DNA from 3 places in the Leclercia sp. G3L genome. Region 2 is predicted to be linked to each of the others. Evidence: riboswitches for the same ligand, from Rfam matches in the RefSeq annotation. Region 2 holds a riboswitch; each other region holds the start of a gene.
The links. A riboswitch is a leader RNA that binds a small molecule or an ion and turns the genes downstream of it on or off. The one in region 2 is predicted to bind thiamine pyrophosphate.

Region 1 (7,278 bases), 1.9 Mb from region 2:
ACCAGCTCCAGTTCGGGCCAGGTCAGGAGTACTATCGCCGCCCGCGTCACCTCACCGCCCTGCTCAAACCCGACATCCGCCCCGGCAATCAGCGCGGGTGGGTCTTTATCCAGCCGGTCTTCACGGGAAACCGACGCAGCAAGTTTAAGTTGTTGAGCGCGAAGTGACGCAAGATCCATAACGACTCCTTACAGGTGATACTGGGCAGAAAGTCGGTGCACCGCCTCCACAAACACGCCTGCATGTTCTGGCGGTACATCCTGATGAATACCGTGCCCCAGGTTAAACACATGGCCTTCGCCCTGACCGAAGCCCGCCAGAATGGTCGCGACTTCTTCTTCAATACGGGCGGCCGGAGCATACAGCATAGACGGATCCATGTTGCCCTGCAGGGCGACTTTGTCCCCAACGCGGCGGCGCGCATCGGCAATATCGGTAGTCCAGTCGAGGCCCAGCGCATCACAGCCAGTGTCTGCCAGGGCTTCCAGCCACTGACCGCCGCCTTTGGTGAACAGGGTCACCGGCACGCGACGACCTTCGTTTTCACGCAGCAGGCCATCGACAATTTTATGCATGTAGTAGAGCGAGAACTGTTGGTAATCGCGGCCCGTCAGCACCCCACCCCAAGTGTCGAAGATCATCACCGACTGGGCGCCGGCTTTGATCTGCGCGTTCAGGTAGAGGGTGACGCTTTTCGCCAGCTTATCCAGCAGGGCGTGCAGCGCCAGCGGATCGGCGTACATCATCTTCTTGATCACGGTGAAGGCTTTGCTGCTGCCGCCTTCGACCATGTAGGTCGCCAGCGTCCACGGGCTGCCGGAAAAACCGATCAGCGGCACGTCGCCTTTCAGCTCGCGGCGAATGGTGCGCACCGCATTCATCACATAACCGAGCTCCTGCTCCGGGTCCGGGATCGGCAGGTTGTCGATGTCCGCTTTGCTCTTAATCGGCGAGCTAAAGCGCGGGCCCTCGCCGGTTTCAAAGTACAGGCCAAGCCCCATCGCGTCGGGGATAGTCAGGATATCGGAGAAGAGGATCGCCGCGTCCAGCGGATAGCGGCGCAGCGGCTGAAGGGTCACTTCACAGGCCAGCTCCGCGTTTTTGCACAGCGACATAAAATCGCCCGCCTGCGCGCGCGTGGCTTTGTATTCCGGCAAATAGCGGCCCGCCTGGCGCATCATCCATACCGGGGTGATATCAACGGGTTGGCGCAGCAGCGCACGCAGATAACGATCGTTCTTCAGTTCGGTCATTTTTGCAGTTCCTTAAGCGTCTTATCTCCAGTGTAACATGTCTCACACATCGTCAGCCCGACACATTGCCACGGTATCTTCTATCAGGCGGCGCGCCACGGTGCCCGGCGGTGGCAGCAGGGGTAAATCGTCGTAGCGATACCAGTCGGCGGACAGCAGCTCTTTCGGATCGACGACGATCTCGCCGCTGTCGTACTCGGCCATAAAGGCGGTCATCAGCGACTGTGGGAACGGCCACGGCTGGGAGGTGACATAACGTAAATTTTTCACCTTAATCCCGCTCTCCTCCATCACTTCTCGCGCCACGGCCTGCTCCAGGGTTTCGCCCACTTCGACAAATCCGGCGAGCACGGTATGCACCCCGTTGCGATGACGGGTGTGTTGCGCCAGTAAGATGGAGTCATCCCGACGGATAGCGACAATGATGCACGGCGCGATTTGCGGGTAATAGCGTTCCCGGCAGTGGCTGCAGAGCATCGCCCACTCGGTTTTGCTCGGGTGCATGGTGTGGCCACAGTAGCCGCAGAACTTATGCGAGCGATAAAACTCGGCAAGCTGCACAGCACGACCCGCCAGTTGGAACAAGCCGACATCAAGATCGAGCACCTGGCGCACCGATCCCATATCGTGACGACGATTTTGTTGGATCAACCACACAGAATCGCCCTTCCACTCACCTATATTTAGTGCGTGTTGCCCCGCAAGATCGAAATTTCCGGCCTCGCCATATGGTAATTCACCACCGGGCAACCATAATTTTTGTTCATGGCTGACTAACCACCAGCCGCGATCCGATTTTTCAATTATACGATCCATATCTATTGCACTACCTTTGCTTCACAGGCATGTTGGTAACAATACTATTACATTTTGGGTGGGCAGCTTTTAATCTTAACCTTGCGGAGTCAAACATGCTAAACCAGCTAGAAAACCTGACAGAGCGCGTTGGCGGAAGTAACAAACTGGTCGATCGCTGGCTGCACGTGCGGAAACATCTGCTTGTTGCCTACTACAATCTCGTTGGCATTAAGCCTGGCAAAGAGTCCTATATGCGCCTGAATGAAAAAGCGCTGGACGATTTCTGTCAGAGCCTGGTCGACTACCTTTCCAACGGTCATTTCAATATTTATGAACGTTTTATCCGTGAAATGGAAGGCAACAGCCCGTATTTAGCGGCAACCAAACTCTATCCCCTGCTGGAGGCCAATACCCAGCAAATCATGGATTACTATGACTCCACGCTGGAAAACGCCATCGATCAGGATAACTACCTGGAATTTCAGCAGGCGCTTTCCGATATCGGCGAGGCGCTGGAGCAACGCTTTACGCTGGAAGATAACCTGATCGCCCTTGCGCTGGATCACAATCTGAAAGCGAGCAACGAAGATAACGTCGCCCGACCGGCTTGAGTTATTCCTCGTTAACGCGTAGTTTACATTCACTGCTCCCGCTGTAGGGGAGCCTATTCTTGTCGGAGTGCCCAGTGCGAAAGCCGGGCTGAGACCGTTAATTCGGGATCCGCGGAACCTGATCAGGTTAAGACCTGCGAAGGGAACAAGAGTCAATTTATTGTATCGCCCCCGGGCGATCCTCTCTTGCTTCATCCGTCGTCTGACAAGCCACTTCCTGAACTTACTGGAACGAGCTATGTCTGCCACAAAAATGACCCGCCGCGAACAGCGCGCACACGCCCAACACTTTATCGACACCCTGGAAGGCACTGCTTTCCCCAACTCAAAACGCATTTACCTGACGGGTTCGCAGGAGGATATCCGCGTGCCAATGCGCGAGATCCAGCTCAGCCCGACGTTAATCGGCGGCAGCAAAGAGAACCCGCAGTTTGAAGAGAACGAAGCGGTGCCGGTGTACGACACCTCCGGCCCGTACGGCGATCCGGCTGTGGCGATTAACGTCCAGCAGGGTCTGGCGAAGCTGCGCCAGCCGTGGATTGAAGCCCGTAACGACAGCGAAACCCTGAATGCGCAAAGCTCAGCCTATACCCGGGAGCGTCTGGCCGATGACGGGCTGGACGAGCTGCGCTTTACCGGACTGCTCACGCCGAAGCGTGCCAGAGCGGGTAAATGCGTGACCCAGCTGCATTACGCCCGCCAGGGGATAGTGACGCCAGAGATGGAGTTTATCGCCATCCGCGAAAACATGGGCCGCGAGCGCATCCGTGGCGAAGTGCTGCGCCACCAGCATCCGGGAGAAGGCTTTGGCGCCCGCCTGCCGGAGAACATCACTCCGGAATTTGTACGTGACGAAGTCGCTGCTGGCCGCGCCATTATTCCGGCCAATATTAATCACCCGGAATCAGAGCCGATGATCATCGGACGTAACTTCCTGGTGAAAGTGAATGCCAACATCGGTAACTCGGCGGTCACCTCCTCCATCGAAGAAGAGGTGGAAAAACTGGTCTGGTCCACCCGCTGGGGCGCGGACACGGTGATGGACCTCTCTACCGGGCGCTATATTCACGAAACCCGCGAGTGGATCCTGCGTAACAGTCCGGTGCCGATTGGCACGGTACCCATCTACCAGGCGCTGGAGAAGGTGAACGGCATTGCGGAAGATCTCACCTGGGAAGCGTTCCGCGATACGCTGCTGGAGCAGGCCGAGCAGGGCGTGGACTACTTCACCATCCACGCGGGCGTGCTGCTGCGCTACGTGCCGATGACCGCCAAACGCCTGACCGGCATCGTCTCCCGCGGCGGTTCTATTATGGCGAAATGGTGCCTGTCCCATCATCAGGAGAACTTCCTGTATGAACACTTCCGCGAGATCTGCGAAATCTGCGCCGCGTACGACGTATCGCTGTCGCTGGGCGATGGCCTGCGTCCGGGTTCCATTCGCGATGCCAACGACGAAGCCCAGTTTGCCGAGCTACATACCCTGGGCGAGCTGACCAAAATTGCCTGGGAGTATGACGTCCAGGTGATGATTGAAGGCCCGGGCCATGTGCCGATGCAGATGATCCGCCGCAACATGACCGAGGAGCTGGAGCACTGCCACGAAGCGCCGTTCTACACCCTGGGGCCGTTGACCACCGACATCGCACCGGGCTATGACCACTTCACCTCCGGAATTGGCGCGGCGATGATCGGCTGGTTTGGCTGCGCGATGCTCTGCTACGTCACGCCGAAAGAGCATCTCGGCCTGCCGAATAAAGAGGACGTGAAGCAAGGGCTAATCACCTACAAGATTGCCGCCCATGCTGCCGACCTGGCGAAGGGCCATCCGGGGGCGCAGATCCGCGATAACGCCATGTCAAAAGCGCGCTTTGAATTCCGCTGGGAAGATCAGTTCAACCTCGCCCTTGACCCGTTCACCGCCCGCGCCTACCACGACGAAACCCTGCCGCAGGAGTCGGGCAAAGTGGCGCACTTCTGCTCCATGTGCGGGCCAAAATTCTGCTCGATGAAAATCAGCCAGGAAGTGCGCGACTACGCCGCGGCGCAGACCATCGAAGTGGGGATGGCCGATATGTCGGAAACCTTCCGCGCCCGGGGCGGCGAAATCTACCTCAAAAAAGAGGAGGCGTAATGTATCAACCCAACTTTCCGCCGGTGCCCTTTCGTCTGGGGCTCTATCCGGTAGTCGACAGCGTGGCGTGGATCGAACGCCTGCTTGCCGCGGGCGTACAAACGCTCCAGCTGCGCATCAAGGACAAGCAGGAGGATGAGGTCGAAGCCGATATCGTGGCGGCCATTGCCCTGGGGCGTCGCTACAACGCCCGGCTGTTTATCAATGACTACTGGCGCCTGGCGATTAAACATCAGGCTTACGGCGTGCATCTGGGTCAGGAGGATCTGGAGACCACCGATCTTGAGGCCATTCGTGCCGCCGGGTTACGTCTCGGCGTCTCGACCCACGACGATATGGAGATCGACGTGGCGCTGGCGGCGAGTCCGTCCTATATCGCCCTGGGGCACGTTTTCCCTACCCAGACCAAGCAGATGCCTTCCGCCCCTCAGGGGCTGGAGCAGCTGGCCCGGCATATCGAACGACTGGCGGATTACCCTACCGTTGCCATCGGCGGTATCAGTCTCGAGCGCGCCCCGGCGGTACTGGCGACCGGCGTTGGGAGCATCGCGGTAGTAAGCGCCATCACCCAGGCCGATGACTGGCAGGCAGCGACGGCGCAGTTACTGCAACTGGCGGGAGCAGGCGATGAATGACCGTGACTTTATGCGCTACAGCCGTCAGATCCTGCTGGACGATATCGCCATCGACGGGCAGCAGAAGCTGCTCGCCAGCCGGGTCCTGCTGGTCGGTCTCGGCGGATTAGGCGCCCCGGCGGCGCTGTACCTGGCCGGGGCCGGGATCGGCACTCTGGTGCTGGCCGACGATGACGAGGTTCATCTGAGTAATTTGCAGCGCCAGATCCTCTTCACTACCGACGACATCGCCCAGCCAAAGGCGCAGGTAACGCAGCGTCGGCTGCAGCAGCTTAACCCGGATATCCGGCTGATTGCCCTGCAGACGCGCCTGGATGGCAAAGCGCTGGAGGATGAGATCGCCCGCGCCGACGTGGTGCTGGACTGCACCGATAACATGGCCACGCGCCAGGCGATCAACGCCGCCTGCGTGATGCTCAATACTCCGCTCATTACCGCCAGCGCTGTGGGTTTTGGTGGCCAGATGATGGTGCTGACGCCGCCCTGGGCGCAGGGCTGTTACCGCTGTCTGTGGCCGGAGGATGACGAGCCGCAACGCAACTGCCGCACCGCAGGGATCGTCGGGCCGGTGGTGGGCGTGATGGGAACCTTGCAGGCGCTGGAGGCGATCAAGCTGCTCAGCGGCATTGAGACCCCACGCAATGCGCTGCGCCTGTTTGATGCCCGGGCGGGCAGCTGGCGACAGCTGGCCCTGCAGCGCGCCAGCGGCTGTGCGGTGTGTGGAGGGCAGCATGCAGATCCTGTTTAACGACGAACCGATGCAGTGCGTGGAAGGTTTAACCGTCGCCACCCTGCTCCACCAGCTGCGCCAGTTAAAACCCGGGGTCGCGCTGGCCCTGAACCAACAGATCCTGCCGCGCGAGCAGTGGGATAAACAGCAGGTCCGCGAAGGCGATCGGATCCTGCTCTTTCAGGTGATTGCCGGAGGCTGAGATGTTACGTATTGCTGATAAAACCTTTGATTCGCATCTGTTTACCGGCACCGGCAAGTTCGCCTCGCCGCAGCTGATGGTGGACGCCATTCGCGAGAGCGGCAGCCAACTTGTGACCCTGGCGATGAAGCGGGTCGATCTGCGTCATCACAATGACGCTATTCTGGCGCCGCTGCTGGAGGCGGGCGTGAGCCTGCTGCCCAATACTTCCGGAGCCAAAACCGCGGAGGAAGCCGTGTTCGCCGCCCGACTGGCGCGCGAGGCGCTGGGGACGCACTGGCTCAAACTGGAGATCCATCCCGATGCCCGCTGGCTGCTTCCCGATCCCATCGAGACGCTGAAAGCGGCGGAGATGCTGGTCAAAGAGGGGTTCACGGTGCTGCCCTACTGCGGCGCCGATCCGGTGCTGTGCAAACGGCTCGAAGAGGCGGGTTGCGCCGCGGTGATGCCGCTCGGAGCGCCGATAGGTTCCAATCAGGGGCTGGAAACCCGCACGATGCTGGAGATTATCATTCAGCAGGCGACGGTGCCGGTGATCGTGGACGCCGGCATCGGCGTGCCCAGCCATGCCGCGCAGGCGCTGGAGATGGGTGCCGATGCCGTGCTGGTCAACACCGCCATTGCGGTCGCGGACGATCCGGTGAGCATGGCACGGGCCTTTCGGCTGGCGGTGGAGGCGGGCGTGCTGGCGCGTCAGTCTGGCCCCGGTTCACGGAGCCCTGAAGCCCAGGCCACGAGCCCGTTAACCGGATTTCTGGAGGCCTTCTCATGAGCACCTTTACCGATCGCTGGCGCCAGCTCGACTGGGACGATATTCGCCTGCGCATCAACAGTAAAACCCCGGCGGACGTTGAACGCGCCCTGAATGCCCGGCAGCCGACGCGCGAGGACATGATGGCCCTGCTCTCCCCCGCC
Region 2 (7,278 bases):
CATGTATATATCGCCTGTAGGGTACGTTTTTATCTGTCAGTCGTGGCTGACGGTATTGGCTTCGATATACGCAAAATTAATGTCTTCGCCGAGTCCCGGGCGCGTCGGTAGGCTGACCATGCCCTCGTCATCCATCGGGTCGATCAGGCTGTGCAGATAGGCCGCTGGTTCGTCGTAATCGAGGAACGGGTGCAGCAGGCCGCGCTCGTACCAGCGGCAGTTCTTGATGGCGCCAATCACCGCCAGGCTCGCCGCGCCGTTGCCGTGCACTTCGCAGTCCATGCCGAACGACTCCGCGAGATTCGCTACTTTCAGGGTCGGCGAGATACCGCCGACGCCGTTCGATCCGGCGCGCAGGATGTCGCAGGCCCCGGCTTTGATCCAGTCGGCGCGGCTGTGGTGCTTACCGCCCAGGCTTTCCGGCCCGATAATCGGAATGGAGAGGTTTTCCGCCAGCCAGGCGTAGGAGGACATGCTCTCCTCTTCCATCGGCTCTTCAAACCACGCGAAGTTAAGCTTCTCCAGCTCCTTGCCGATGTACAGCGCCTCGGTGCGGCTGTACCAGTGGTAGCCGTCGATCATCAGGTCAATGTTCGGGCCGACCGCTTCACGCACTGCGGCGCAGGCTTTGACGTCCATCTTCGGGTTAGGGGCGAAGGAGACCGGCGGCATCCAGGTGTGCAGCTTGATCGCCTTATAGCCGCGGGCCACCAGCGTCTCGGCGAAGCTGGCGTACTCTTCCGGCGTCGAGAGGCCACCGGGCAGGTCATCCCCGCACATGGTGCTGCCGTAGGCCGGGACTTTGTCGCGGTAGCCGCCGAGCAGTTTCCACACCGGCATATTGAGCTTACGGCCAATCAGATCCCACAGCGCCTGCTCAACAAAACCCAGCGCGCGTTCGGTCAGCTGGTGAGCGCTGCCGCGCTGCCAGTGGGCCAGCTCCTGCCAGATCTTCTCGCGATTAAACGCGTCCTGGCCGACCATCACTTTACGAAAGAAGGTGTTGACCACAAAAGGGCGCACCACTTCCGGCGGTGCAAATGAATACCCTTTGGTGCCATCGTCTGCGGTAAGGGTCAGCATCGCCATTTTTGCCAGACCTTCCGGTCCCGGGTGGGAGTGTCCGGCGGTGTCGGAGACCCGGCGCGTGGGATACTGAAAGACGGTGACGTTTACAGATTCGATTTTCATTTTCAGTCCTTAAAACAACGTAGGTTCAGCATGTTCTGTCATTTTGAAAAGCTGTTTCGAAACTAACTGTAAGCGCAAAATTCATCCACTGCCTTAGACAAATTCCGCTAAGCGCTGACCATTTCTTGTGCATCTGCACGGGGGGAAGTGACACTTTTCACAAAAGACCGGGGAAGTGTGAAGTGGATCGGGAGGGATCTTTGAATGAAGTTTTTAGGCCAGGTAAGACGCAGTCGCCACCCGGCTTTTTTGCCGCACCGCACCAGATGCGGCAATGCCCGGCGGCGCTACGCTTGCCGGGCCGACGTATTGTGCATGCTGCGAGTACGGTTACGCGATCGTAACTTTCTTATCCAGATAAACATCCTGCACGGCGTTAATCAGCTTCACGCCGTCGGCCATCGACTTTTTAAACGCCTTGCGACCAAGGATCAGCCCCATGCCGCCCGCGCGTTTATTGATCACCGCCGTGCGCACCGCATCGGTGAGATCGGTTTCGCCGCCTGCTGCACCGCCGGAGTTGATCAACCCGGCGCGGCCCATATAGCAGTTCGCCAGCTGGTAGCGCACCAGGTCGATGGGGTTATCGCTGGTCAGTTTGCTGTAAACCCGATCGTCGGTATAACCAAATTTGACCGCCTTGTAGCCGCCGTTGTTTTCGGCCATTTTCTGCTTGACGATATCCGCTCCGATGGTGGCCGCCAGATGGTTGGCCTGACCGGTGAGATCGGCGGAAACGTGGTAATCGGTGCCGTCTTTGTTGAAGGCCGGGTTACGCAGGTACGCCCACAGCACGGTCACCAGGCCCAGCTCATGGGCACGCTCGAAGGCGGCGGAGATCTCCTCTATCTGACGGCGCGACTGCTCTGAGCCGAAATAGATGGTGGCCCCTACCGCGACCGCGCCGAGATTGAAGGCCTGCTCAACGCTGGCGTACAGGGTCTGGTCATATTCGGTGGGATAGCTCAGGGTTTCGTTGTGGTTAAGCTTAACCAGGAACGGAATACGGTGCGCGTAACGGCGGGAGACCGACGCCAGCACGCCGTAGGTGGACGCCACGCAGTTACAACCCGCCTCAATTGCCAGTTCCACGATATTCTTCGGATCAAAATAGAGTGGGTTGGCGGCAAAGGAGGCACCCGCCGAGTGCTCCACACCCTGGTCCACCGGCAGGATCGACAGATAGCCGGTCCCGCCCAGACGCCCGGTGTTATACAGCGTCTGCATATTTCGCAGCACCGCCGGCGGACGGTTGTTGTCCACCATCACGCGGTCAACGTAGTCGTGGCCAGGCAGGTAGAGATGGTCGGCTGGAATGGTCATACAACGATGCTGTAACAGGCTGTCGGCGTCTTTGCCAAGCAATTGCGTAATATCAGTCATGGTTTTCCTCCCGTCAGTGCCGACAAAGCGTCGGCGTGTTTTATCCAGGCTCACAGGATTGTAAGCCCCCTAAGCCTGGTCTGCGGGTCGTCAAATTGCCAGCCGTCTACCACCATGCATGAAAATGATGTACCGGGCCAATGCCCTGCCCCACTTCCAGCGTGTCCGCCTGCGCCAGTGCGCAGGAGAGCCAGGCTTTGGCCTCGCGGACGGTATCCGCCCAGCTATCGTGCCGCGGACGCAGCGCGGCCAGCGCGGCCGACAGGGTGCAGCCAGTGCCGTGGGTGTTTTTGGTATTCACCCGAGGAGCAGTAAAGCGCGTGGCCCCGTCGCGGGTAAACAGCCAGTCGGGGCTCTCGGGATCGTCCAGATGTCCGCCCTTCATCAGCACCGCCTCGCACCCCATCGCCAGCAATGCATAACCCTGCGCTTTCATCTCCTGTTCGTTACGGGCATGGGGGGCATCCAGCAACGCCGCCGCTTCGGGCAGGTTGGGGGTGATGAGCGCCACCTGCGGCAGCAGCTTTTTACGCAGCGTGTCGACAGCGGCGTGTGACAGCAGCGGGTCGCCGCTTTTCGCCAGCATTACCGTATCCAGCACCACGTTTTTCACCTGATGACGCAGGAGCTGCTCCGCCACCGCCTCGACGATATCGGTTTCGGCCAGCATGCCGATCTTGGTGGTGTCGATGCGTACATCGCTGAACACCGACTCCAGCTGCGCCGCCACGAAATCAGGTTCGATGCGGTAGACCGACTGCACCCCGCGGGTGTTCTGCGCCACCAGGGCGGTGATCACCGAGCAACCGTACGCACCGAGCGCGGAGAAGGTCTTCAGGTCGGCCTGGATCCCGGCCCCGCCGCTGGGGTCGGTGCCTGCGATGGTAAGCGCGTTAATCCGTTTCATCGTTGCGCCCCCAGTTCCCACAGTGCATCCAGAAACGCCGGGGCAAAACTGCCCGGGCCGCGACTAAGCGCCGCCGCCAGCGTGCCGGCCCGCTTCATCCAGCCGCAGGCCTCGGCGATGTTATCCAGCCGGTCCCCGGGCAGCGAGCAGCTGGCCGCCACTACCGCCGACAGGGCGCAGCCGGTGCCCACTACCCGGGCCATCAGCGGATCGCCGCCGGTAATTGTCTGGGTACGCAGTCCGTCAGTGACGTAATCCACCTCCCCGGTCACCACCACAATGGCATTGGTCTGCCGCGCCAGCGCCTGTGCCGCAGGCAGCGCGCTGGCCGCCGTGTCGGTGGTGTCCACCCCGCGCCCGCCTGCGCTCATCCCGGCGAGGGCGAGGATTTCAGAGGCGTTGCCGCGAATGGCCGCCGGTTTCAGGGCGAGGATGTGCTGGCAAAAACGGGTCCGGTACGCCAGGGCGCCCACGGCCACCGGATCGAGGGTCCAGGGTTTACCCGCCGCCACCGCGCTTTCAATCGCCCGGCGCATCGCCTGAGCGCGCGAGGAGGTCAGGGTCCCGACGTTAATCAGCAGCGCATCGGCAATAGCGGAGAACTGTTCGGCCTCTTCGGCTTCAATCACCATCGCCGGAGAGGCCCCGAGGGCCAGCAGTACGTTAGCGGTAAAGGTCTGCACCACGTCGTTGGTCATGCAGTGGGTCAGCGGGGAACGGGTTCGGAAGTGGTGTAAGGCGTGTAAATTGAGCAGGTCAGGCTGCATGGTATCGCTCCTGCCTTGCGCGAAGAAGCGATTGCCCGGAGGGCATCTGACTTCCCTACGCTGGCATTATCCAGATCAGGTGGTACGGGTATTTCTCAGCCTTCACAAGGAAGGGCACCCCGAGTCATGTTGATTACATTTCTTTATCAATTAGTAGGTTACGCCAAGTCTCGTGCTGATACAAGATTGAACTTATGAATATTACATTTTACGCTGTACCTCACCTTGTACCCCATTTTGTACCCCACAGAAAAACAAAAGAACTTAATACCTTTTAAGTCTACTTCTAACCTACTTAATCTATTAAAATCTCCATATTCAATGTCAATCCAGATTCATATAAACCACCTCAAGCAAAATGTGCGAGAAGGATTGACCGCAACTATCAATAAATGGAGTATTAAATCATATTTAAAAAATGATGAAGCAGATACCGGGTGATGCTGCCAACTTACTGATTTAGTGTATGATGGTGTTTTTGAGGTGCTCCAGTGGCTTCTGTTTCTATCAGCTGTCCCTCCTGTTCAGCTACTGACGGGGTGGTGCGTAACGGCAAAAGCACTGCCGGACATCAGCGCTATCTCTGCTCTCACTGCCGTAAAACATGGCAACTGCAGTTCACTTACACCGCTTCTCAACCCGGTACGCACCAGAAAATCATTGATATGGCCATGAATGGCGTTGGATGCCGGGCAACCGCCCGCATTATGGGCGTTGGCCTCAACACGATTTTACGTCACTTAAAAAACTCAGGCCGCAGTCGGTAACCTCGCGCATACAGCCGGGCAGTGACGTCATCGTCTGCGCGGAAATGGACGAACAGTGGGGATACGTCGGGGCTAAATCGCGCCAGCGCTGGCTGTTTTACGCGTATGACAGGCTCCGGAAGACGGTTGTTGCGCACGTATTCGGTGAACGCACTATGGCGACGCTGGGGCGTCTTATGAGCCTGCTGTCACCCTTTGACGTGGTGATATGGATGACGGATGGCTGGCCGCTGTATGAATCCCGCCTGAAGGGAAAGCTGCACGTAATCAGCAAGCGATATACGCAGCGAATTGAGCGGCATAACCTGAATCTGAGGCAGCACCTGGCACGGCTGGGACGGAAGTCGCTGTCGTTCTCAAAATCGGTGGAGCTGCATGACAAAGTCATCGGGCATTATCTGAACATAAAACACTATCAATAAGTTGGAGTCATTACCAGATACCGGTTCTTTTCATTTAAGTATTATCATGTAATTACTTCATATAAAAAACAACTCTCTCATCAGTAATGAAATTGTATAAAATTCTGCGAAACGCAAACCAAAAATGACCTATATTTGCAGTGACAGGCAAATCATAAAATAGGTAATCAAATGAAAATGAAAAATCATTATGAAAATGAAATACTATCCAAATTAAAAGCATTAGAAGAAGAATATGAACTAATGGTTTACACTAACAATTTTCCATTAGACACCTCAACTATTGCAGCAGAATGGGTTAAAAAAAGAACCTCAAAGAGAAATAAAAAAACAGATGATGGAGAATAATATATGAAGATAAATGGGATACGTACCAATAGAAAGACGCTGAATAAATCAGTTCGTAAAAAAAGAATTGCATCAGGAATATCACTAACTTTTGATCAATATGAAAACATTCTATGTAGCGATATGACCTCAGCACGAATATGTAACATATTAAAAGTGCGATTACCCAAAGGATACATAGGGAAGCTAAGGAATAACAAACTCACGAAATACAAAAACTGGTATCAAAAAGTAAAACTTAAGCATTTACACAACCCCCCAGTTAAAAAAATAATCTAAACCAAAAAAAATGAAAGGCTGACTCACTCACATGAATCGGCCTTTCTAAATTAATCAATATGGAGCATGTACAAATGATTAATCCTACATCTATCCTTACCAAATTTAAGTACGTATCTGCTGAATGTGGTTCAGGTAAAACTACCGCCATATGTAATATAATCAATAACAGTACCGAAAAATATCTTGTAGTACAAAATACACAAGAACTTATTAAGCAGACAGCAAAGAAAATTAATAATTGTATGTATATTATTACTGATACAGTCTCAAGAGAGGAAAGTGTTATTAGTTCTGTCATTAACTTTCTTTCATCGGGATGCAAAAAAACACTAATCATAACAGATAAAACATTTTTCAAAATACCTGTAGAACTTCTATCCGACAGAATTGTTTACATAGATGATGTGACTAATTTCCACTCTTTCCAGAGCATCAATGATGGAAATACTGAAATTAAAAAAATAATATACGAGGCATTCATTAAAGGTATACGGTCGTTAGATGATAATAATATGTATATTGCCGCAAAAAGGAACCCTGATGTACAGGGGGACATAATGAAAAATATAGTTAACAAAGAATTTTCCGTTTTGAATGATAACGATATTTTTATCATGAATAATGAATACTTTACTAATCCTGAAAAAGTACAGCTTAATATCACGGCATGGAAAGATCTCAATAAGTACAAAGATGTATCAATTACCTTTCTGGGGGCTAATTTTGAAAACTCCTTGATCTATAAAGGAAATAAAGAATTATTTAAAAGTACTGAACTTGAAGGATTACTGAAACGCAACACAGAACTTAAAGACAGATTAAAAGTTTATTACTTCTCGAAAAAATTCAAACTATCAAGGACATGGAAAACTAACAACCCTGATAAAGCACAAAAAATATACACTTATATTGATAAAAAGCTTGAGAAGAAGGAATTCTACTGGACAAAGAACAAAAGCGATTCTCAGAGTCTTAAAAATGGCAAAGAGATAAGCCCGGATGCCAGAGGATTGAACCAGTACCATAACCTTATGACGTGCGTCTGGTTGGCTTGTATGCGTCCCTCTGAAACAGAGGCTAAACAGTGTGAATTGTTCTTTGAGATTGACGGCGAGGCGATTCACCTTGCGAGGGAGTATGAAAGTTTACACCAGTTCGTACTACGAGGGATTTCGAGGAATTTTGAAAGTACTGAAACCCAGACCGTTTAT
Region 3 (7,278 bases), 2.4 Mb from region 2:
AGCGCCAGCATAAAGGCCAGCGGCGGGCCGATAACCCACGCCAGCGACAGCTGGGCACGCATCACCGAGCTGAACATCACGACTTCCCGCGCCGAGCTGTCGGCGTATTCCCGCGCGAGGGCAAACAGCTGCGGCATGGCGGTGTTGGCAAGCGCTGCCAGCAGCACGCCGCAGGTGAGCAAGGTCAGATAGTGACGGTTAAAGGCAAACAGCAGCGCGTTGCCGATCGCCATCGCGCAGCAAAAGAGGATCAGCTTGCGGCGGTCTCCCTGGCTGTCCGATCGCTTCGCCAGCCACAGGCTGACCAGGATCCCGGCGACAGCATTGACGGTGTAAAAAATCCCCACCCAGAAGGGTTGGGCACCCACCTCACGGCTCAGGAACAGGCTCAGGGTCGGGGCCTGCAGCGCACCGGCGACGCCCATCATAAAAGCCACCATTAAAAAGGCGGCATACACACCGTTGAGCCGGCGTCCCATCGTCATTAACCAGAGCATTACCTGTTCCCTTTAGCGCAAGTGAAAACGAAAAAAGCCAGCAGATAATACCTGCTGGCGTGGTGATTCGCACCAATACTCAGTCACACATGATCGAAGCAATTCAGCGTTCCGAGGTCGACGTTGTCACCTCCCACTGCATCAGATCTTCCAGTATTTTCAGCCGCTGCTCTGCACACCGGCGGGCCAGCCAGGACACTCCCTTTGTCGCTGAGAAGTACTGTTGGTAAAACTGATTCGCGGTAGACCTCTTCATATTCACCTCCTCGCTTCATCGAAGTGAATTATTGGCTTAATATAGGGATTAATAAATTGCTGATTTTTTGTCAGGAGTTCCTCTTTTATGCCCTCTGGTCGTCTGCAACAACAATTTATCCGCCTGTGGCAGTGCTGTGACGGCCAGACCCGGGACACCACGCTCAGTGAACTGGCCGAGCTGCTCAGCTGCTCGCGCCGCCATATGCGCACCCTGCTCAACACCATGCAGCAGCAGGGCTGGCTGAACTGGGAAGCCGAAGCCGGACGCGGCAAGCGTTCCCGCCTCACCTTTCTTTATACCGGTCTGGCGCTACAGCAGCAGCGGGCGGAAGATCTGCTTGAACAGGATCGCATCGAACAGCTGGTGCAGCTGGTGGGTGACAAGGCCGCGGTGCGCCAGATGCTGGTCTCCCACCTGGGCCGCAGCTTCCGCCAGGGCAGGCATATCCTGCGGGTGCTCTATTATCGTCCGATGAAAAACCTGTTGCCGGGCAGCGCATTACGGCGCTCCGAAACCCACATGGCGCGGCAGATTTTTAGCGGACTGACGCGCATAAATGAGGAAAACGGGGAACTGGAAGCCGACATTGCCCACCACTGGCAGCAACTTTCCCCGTTGCACTGGCGTTTTTTCCTGCGGCCCGGCATCCACTTCCACCACGGACGCGAGCTGGAGATGGCCGACGTCATCGCCTCGCTGCAGCGCGCCCGTGAGCTGCCGCTCTATTCACATATCACCCGGATCCAGTCGCCCACCGCCTGGACCCTGGATATTCAGCTTTCGCAGCCCGACCGCTGGCTGCCGTGGCTGCTGGGATATGTCCCCTCGATGATCCTGCCGCGCGAATGGGAAACGATGCATAGCTTTGCCAGCCTGCCGGTGGGCACAGGGCCTTACGCCGTCTCGCGCAACAACAATAACCAGCTCAAGATCCGCGCCTTCGATGACTACTTTGGCTACCGGGCGCTGATTGATGAGGTGAACGTCTGGGTCCTCCCGGATATCAACGAAGAGCTTAGCGTCGGCCTGACGCTGGAAGGGCCCACCGAGGGGGAAAAGGCGGTGGAAAGTCGGCTTGAAGAGGGCTGTTACTATCTGCTGTTCGACGCCCGCTCCCACCGCGGGGCTAGCGCCGAAGTGCGTCAGTGGGTAAGCCGGATCCTCTCTCCGGCGAACCTGATCTATCAGGCTGAGGAGGTCTATCAGTCCTACTGGTTCCCGGCGTATGGCCTGCTGCCGCGCTGGCACCACGCCCGCCCGGGACGCGGCGATAAACCGGCCGGACTGGAGAGCCTCACCCTGACCTTCTACCGCGAGCATATCGAACACCGGGTGATCGCCCGAATGATGAGCGAACTGCTGGCCGCCGAGCAGGTGACGCTCAACATTCGGGAGGTCAGCTACGAGGAGTGGTATCGTGGTGAGACGGTGAGCGACATCTGGCTCAACAGCGTCAATTTCACCCTGCCCCTCGACTTCTCGCTGTTTTCACATCTGTATGAAGTCCCGCTCCTGCAGCACTGCATTGGGCGCGACTGGCAGCAGGATGCCGCCGAGTGGCGTGCGGGCGAGATGAACCTTGCTGTCTGGTGCCAGCAGCTGTTGTCCCAGCAGGCGATTGTCCCGCTGATCCACCACTGGCTGATGATCCAGGGGCAGCGCAGCATGCGTGGTTTGCGCATGAACACCCTCGGCTGGTTTGACTTTAAATCCGCGTGGTTTGCGCCGCCGGAACCATAATACTTTCGTAATATTCACCAAATCATTACAATACCGCCGTTCTCAACGGGGTGCTGCGCGCAAGCGTGTGCTGAGAAAATACCCGTCGAACCTGATCCGGATAACGCCGGCGAAGGGATTTGAGGCTGTCGCTCAAAATCCTTTGCCACTCTCAAATACAGAGGTGCAAAGTGTTCAAAACTGTTCTTCCCCTGCTGGCGCTGATCGCGCTGCCTGCCGTTGCCAGCCCTGTCCTGACGGTCTACACCTATGACTCTTTCGCCGCCGACTGGGGCCCTGGCCCGGCGGTCAAAAAAGCCTTTGAAGCCGACTGTAACTGCGAGCTGAAATTCGTGGCGCTGGAGGATGGCGTCTCGCTGCTCAATCGCCTGCGTATGGAAGGTAAGAACAGCAAAGCCGACGTGGTGCTGGGTCTGGATAACAACCTGCTGGAAGCGGCAACGCAAACCGGGCTGTTCGCTAAAAGCGGCGTGGCGACCGATGCGGTTAACCTCCCTGGCGGCTGGAAGAATGACACCTTTGTGCCGTTCGATTACGGCTACTTCGCCTTCGTGTATGACAAAAACAAGCTGAAAAACCCGCCGAAGAGCCTGAAAGAGCTGGTTGAGAGCGATCAAAAGTGGCGCGTGATCTACGAAGATCCGCGCACCAGCACCCCGGGGCTGGGTCTGCTGCTGTGGATGCAAAAAGTGTACGGGGATAAAACCCCGGAAGCCTGGCAGAAGCTGGCGGCCAAAACCGTCACCGTCACCAAAGGCTGGAGCGAGGCTTACGGCCTGTTCCTGAAAGGGGAAAGCGACCTGGTGCTGAGCTACACCACCTCTCCGGCGTATCACATTATTTCGGAGAAAAAAGAGAACTACGCCGCGGCTGATTTTGCCGAAGGCCACTACCTGCAGGTCGAAGTCGCCGCCCGGACCTATGCCAGCAAACAGCCGGAACTGGCGGAGAAGTTCCTGAAATTTATGGTCTCGCCGTCGTTCCAGAATACGATCCCCACCGGCAACTGGATGTACCCGGTCACGAACGTGGCTTTACCGGCCGGTTTCGATGCTCTGGTGAAACCGCAAACCGCACTGGAATACTCCCCGCAGGAAGTAGCCGGGAAACGTGCCGCCTGGGTCAGTGAATGGCAACGCGCCGTCAGCCGCTGATCGCCGGCTGGTTACTCCCGGGGCTGATCGCCGCCATCTTAATGGTGGCCGTCGCCCTGGGGGCATTTCTGGCGCTGTGGTTTAACGCGCCAGCCACCGACGTTACGGCGCTGCTACACGACAGCTATCTGTGGCACGTCATCCGCTTCTCGTTCTGGCAGGCGTTTCTTTCCGCCCTGCTCTCCGTCGTGCCCGCCATATTTCTTGCCCGCGCCCTCTACCGGCGTCGTTTCCCCGGACGGCAGGCGCTGCTGCGCCTGTGCGCCATGACCCTGATCCTGCCGGTGCTGGTGGCGATATTTGGCATCCTCAGCGTCTACGGACGTCAGGGCTGGCTTGCCGCGATCTGCCAGGCCCTCGGGCTGGAGTGGACCTTCTCGCCATATGGCCTGCAGGGCATCCTGCTGGCACACGTCTTTTTCAACATGCCGATGGCGACGCGGCTGCTGCTGCAGGCGCTGGAGAACATCCCCGGCGAGCAGCGCCAGCTTGCCGCCCAGCTCGGGATGCGCGGCTGGTCCTTTTTCCGCTTCGTTGAGTGGCCATGGCTGCGCCGCCAAATTCCGCCCGTTGCCGCGCTGATCTTTATGCTCTGCTTTGCCAGCTTCGCCACCGTGCTCTCGCTGGGCGGCGGGCCGCAGGCCACCACCATTGAGCTCGCCATCTATCAGGCCCTCAGCTACGACTACGATCCGGGCCGCGCGGCGCTGCTGGCGATGGTGCAGATGTTCTGCTGCCTGGGGCTGGTGATGCTGAGCCAGCGGCTGGGTAAAGCCATTGCCGTGGGCAGCAGCCAGCTTGCCGGCTGGCGCGATCCACAGGACAGCCTGCACAGCCGCCTGACCGATGGCCTGCTCATCACCCTCGCCCTGCTGCTGTTGCTCCCGCCGCTGCTGGCGGTGGTGGTGGATGGCCTGAATCTTAATCTGCTGTCGGTGCTCCAGCAGCCGGTGCTGTGGCAGGCGCTCGGCACCTCGCTACGCATTGCGCTGGGGGCGGGGCTTCTCTGCGTGCTGCTGACCATGATGCTGCTGTGGACCAGCCGCGAGCTGTATGCCCGGCAGGCAATGGTGGCCGGGCAGGCGCTGGATCTGAGCGGAATGTTGATCCTGGCGATGCCCGGCATCGTACTGGCGAGCGGGTTTTTCCTGCTGTTCAACAGCACTATCGGCCTGCCCGAGTCGGCCGATGGCATCGTCATCTTCACCAACGCCCTGATGGCCATTCCGTATGCGCTGAAGGTGCTGGAAAATCCGATGCGCGACCTCAGCGCCCGCTACACTCTGCTCTGCGATTCGCTTGGGATGCACGGCTGGCAACGGCTGAAGGTGGTGGAACTCCGCGCCCTGAAACGCCCCCTGGCGCAGGCGCTGGCCTTTGCCTGCGTGCTGTCGATCGGAGATTTCGGGGTGGTGGCGCTGTTTGGCAATGATGATTTCCGCACCCTGCCGTTCTGGTTGTATCAGCAGATTGGCTCGTATCGCAGTCAGGATGGCGCCGTTACGGCGCTGCTGCTGTTGCTGCTGTGCTTTGCGTTATTTACCGTTATCGAAAAAATCCCGGGGCGTGATGCTAACTCTCACTGATGTAACCTGGCTTTATCAGCACCTGCCGATGCGCTTCACGTTGTCCGTGCGCCAGGGCGAACTGATCGCCGTGCTCGGCCCCAGCGGCGCGGGGAAAAGTACGCTTCTCAATCTGGTGGCCGGTTTTCTGCAACCGGCCAACGGCCGCATCACCATTGAGGGCCAGGACCACACCCACACGCCGCCTGCCGCGCGCCCGGTGTCGATGCTGTTTCAGGAAAACAATCTCTTTACTCACCTGAGCGTGCGCCAGAATATCGGTCTCGGTATGCATCCGGGCCTCAGGCTGAACGCCGGGCAACAGCAGAAGCTGGGTGATATCGCAACGCAAATGGGGATTGGCGATCTGCTGGACCGGCTGCCGGGCGAGCTCTCGGGCGGTCAGCGTCAGCGCGTCGCCCTCGCCCGCTGTCTGGTACGCGAGCAGCCGATCCTGCTGCTGGATGAGCCCTTTTCAGCGCTCGACCCGGCGTTACGTCAGGAGATGCTGCTGCTGGTCAAAGAGGTGTGTGAACGCCAGAACCTGACGATGCTGATGGTGTCCCACAGCGTGGAAGATGCGGTTAAAATTGCCCCTCGATCGGTGGTGATTGCCGATGGCCGTATCGCCTGGGACGGCGATACGGAACAGCTGGTTAGCGGCAAGGCCAGCGCGTCGCGCCTGCTGGGGATCCACTGACAGCGGTCAGCGGCTGACGACCTTCAATAAGATCTCGCCGTAGACCGGCATTAGCGGGTGGCGGATCAGCGCCACCAGCGCCGCCACAGCGATACCCAGGGTGACGGGTGCCAGCCAGAACAGGCGCCCGCGCGGCAGGTAATTGCTCAGACGATCCGCAGAGGCTTTTTTGCTGCGCCACAGCCGCCAGCAGAGCCATGCCGCCAGCCATAGAAGCAGCGCGCTCGCCAGCAGCAGCCACTTAAAGCCGCCGCTCTGAACCCCGGCAGGAATATCAATGGCCGCCCCGGCCAGAATGCCTGGCAGGAAGTAGATCGGCGGCCAGAACAGGCAGCCCAGCAGGTTCGGCACGATGAACTTGGTCACTGGCAGATCCAGCATCCCCGCCACCATCGGCACCAGCGGACGCGTCGGACCAACAAAGCGGCCCACCAGAATGGTAAACATGCTGTGCTGGTGCAGGGCATGCTCGGTTTTATCGAGCAGGGCTTTGTTCTTCTTCATGAACGACCAGCGGTGAAGCGGCTTTTTAAAGCGCCAGCCCAGCCAGAATGAGATCCAGTCCCCCAGCAGACACCCGACGATCCCCGCCAGCCACGCCTGCCAGAAGTTAACCTCGCCGCTGCCGATCAGGGCGCCGAGCCCGCTCATCATCACCGTGCCGGGTAAAATCAGTCCGACCAGCGCCAGGGATTCAAGAAAGGCCACTAACGCCACAGCGACAAGCGAGTAAGTAACGGACTGGGTAATGAAATGTTCCAGCAATGCCTGCATAACAGTTCCGGTCAGGTGACGAAGCAGGGATTCTGCGAAGAGAGGCCTGCTGCGTCAAGACAACAATTGTCTGAATAGTTTACCGGGTGTGAACGGCATTCAGCGAATATGTTTAGTTTTATTTACCTTCTATTCACAACCGGCGCGAAATTCGCTCGGGCTGGCGCCTGTGCATTTTTTGAAGACCCGGGAAAAATAGAGCTGATCCTCAAAGCCGACGTTGCGCCCGACGGTAGCAATCGGCATCCGGGTGGTGCTGAGCAGCAGCTTGGCCTGACTGATGCGCTGATCCTCGCGCCAGCTCAGCACGCTTACCCCCAGCTGCTGGCGGAACAGGTGCGACAGACGCGACGGCGACAGGCAGACGTGCTGGGCAACGCTGGCAATATCAAACTGGCTGTCCGCCAGATGATCGCTGATGTACTGGCAGGCTTCGCGCACCCGGTGATCCAGCGGCGGGTTCAGGGATTCGTTGATCGCCTCCATCCGGCGCAGCAGGAGCTGCTCCAGCAGGTTGATTGCCAGCAGCTCGGCATAGCGCCCCCCGGCCTGCCCGGCCTCGATGATCTGGGCGAAGAGTTCACGAAAC

Region 1: it holds a riboswitch for thiamine pyrophosphate, as region 2 does, so the genes downstream of both, thiC (phosphomethylpyrimidine synthase ThiC) here and thiM (hydroxyethylthiazole kinase) in region 2, are expected to answer to the same signal.
Region 3: it holds a riboswitch for thiamine pyrophosphate, as region 2 does, so the genes downstream of both, thiB (thiamine ABC transporter substrate binding subunit) here and thiM (hydroxyethylthiazole kinase) in region 2, are expected to answer to the same signal.

What each region holds. Positions count from the first base shown of each region.
Region 1 is NZ_CP088265.1:929,245-936,522, forward strand. Features, by position in the region: gene nfi (deoxyribonuclease V) at 1-179, opposite strand, end outside; gene hemE (uroporphyrinogen decarboxylase) at 189-1,253, opposite strand; gene nudC (NAD(+) diphosphatase) at 1,296-2,069, opposite strand; gene rsd (sigma D regulator) at 2,165-2,662, shown strand; TPP riboswitch at 2,716-2,824, shown strand; gene thiC (phosphomethylpyrimidine synthase ThiC) at 2,901-4,796, shown strand; gene thiE (thiamine phosphate synthase) at 4,796-5,431, shown strand; gene thiF (thiazole biosynthesis adenylyltransferase ThiF) at 5,424-6,179, shown strand; gene thiS (sulfur carrier protein ThiS) at 6,163-6,363, shown strand; gene thiG (thiazole synthase) at 6,365-7,135, shown strand; gene thiH (2-iminoacetate synthase ThiH) at 7,132-7,278, shown strand, end outside.
Region 2 is NZ_CP088265.1:2,786,927-2,794,204, reverse strand. Features, by position in the region: gene LRS40_RS14680 (ABC transporter substrate-binding protein) at 1-3, opposite strand, end outside; gene LRS40_RS14675 (mandelate racemase family protein) at 37-1,191, opposite strand; gene fbaB (class I fructose-bisphosphate aldolase) at 1,522-2,574, opposite strand; gene thiD (bifunctional hydroxymethylpyrimidine kinase/phosphomethylpyrimidine kinase) at 2,681-3,481, opposite strand; gene thiM (hydroxyethylthiazole kinase) at 3,478-4,248, opposite strand; TPP riboswitch at 4,284-4,380, opposite strand; one part of gene LRS40_RS14655 (IS1-like element IS1A family transposase) at 4,740-4,989, shown strand; one part of gene LRS40_RS14655 (IS1-like element IS1A family transposase) at 4,989-5,437, shown strand; gene LRS40_RS14650 (hypothetical protein) at 5,609-5,785, shown strand; gene LRS40_RS14645 (DEAD/DEAH box helicase family protein) at 6,139-7,278, shown strand, end outside.
Region 3 is NZ_CP088265.1:403,537-410,814, forward strand. Features, by position in the region: gene LRS40_RS03330 (sugar efflux transporter) at 1-497, opposite strand, end outside; gene sgrT (glucose uptake inhibitor SgrT) at 601-753, opposite strand; gene sgrR (HTH-type transcriptional regulator SgrR) at 841-2,496, shown strand; TPP riboswitch at 2,533-2,632, shown strand; gene thiB (thiamine ABC transporter substrate binding subunit) at 2,667-3,650, shown strand; gene thiP (thiamine/thiamine pyrophosphate ABC transporter permease ThiP) at 3,626-5,236, shown strand; gene thiQ (thiamine ABC transporter ATP-binding protein ThiQ) at 5,220-5,915, shown strand; gene LRS40_RS03360 (DedA family protein) at 5,922-6,689, opposite strand; gene araC (arabinose operon transcriptional regulator AraC) at 6,819-7,278, opposite strand, start outside.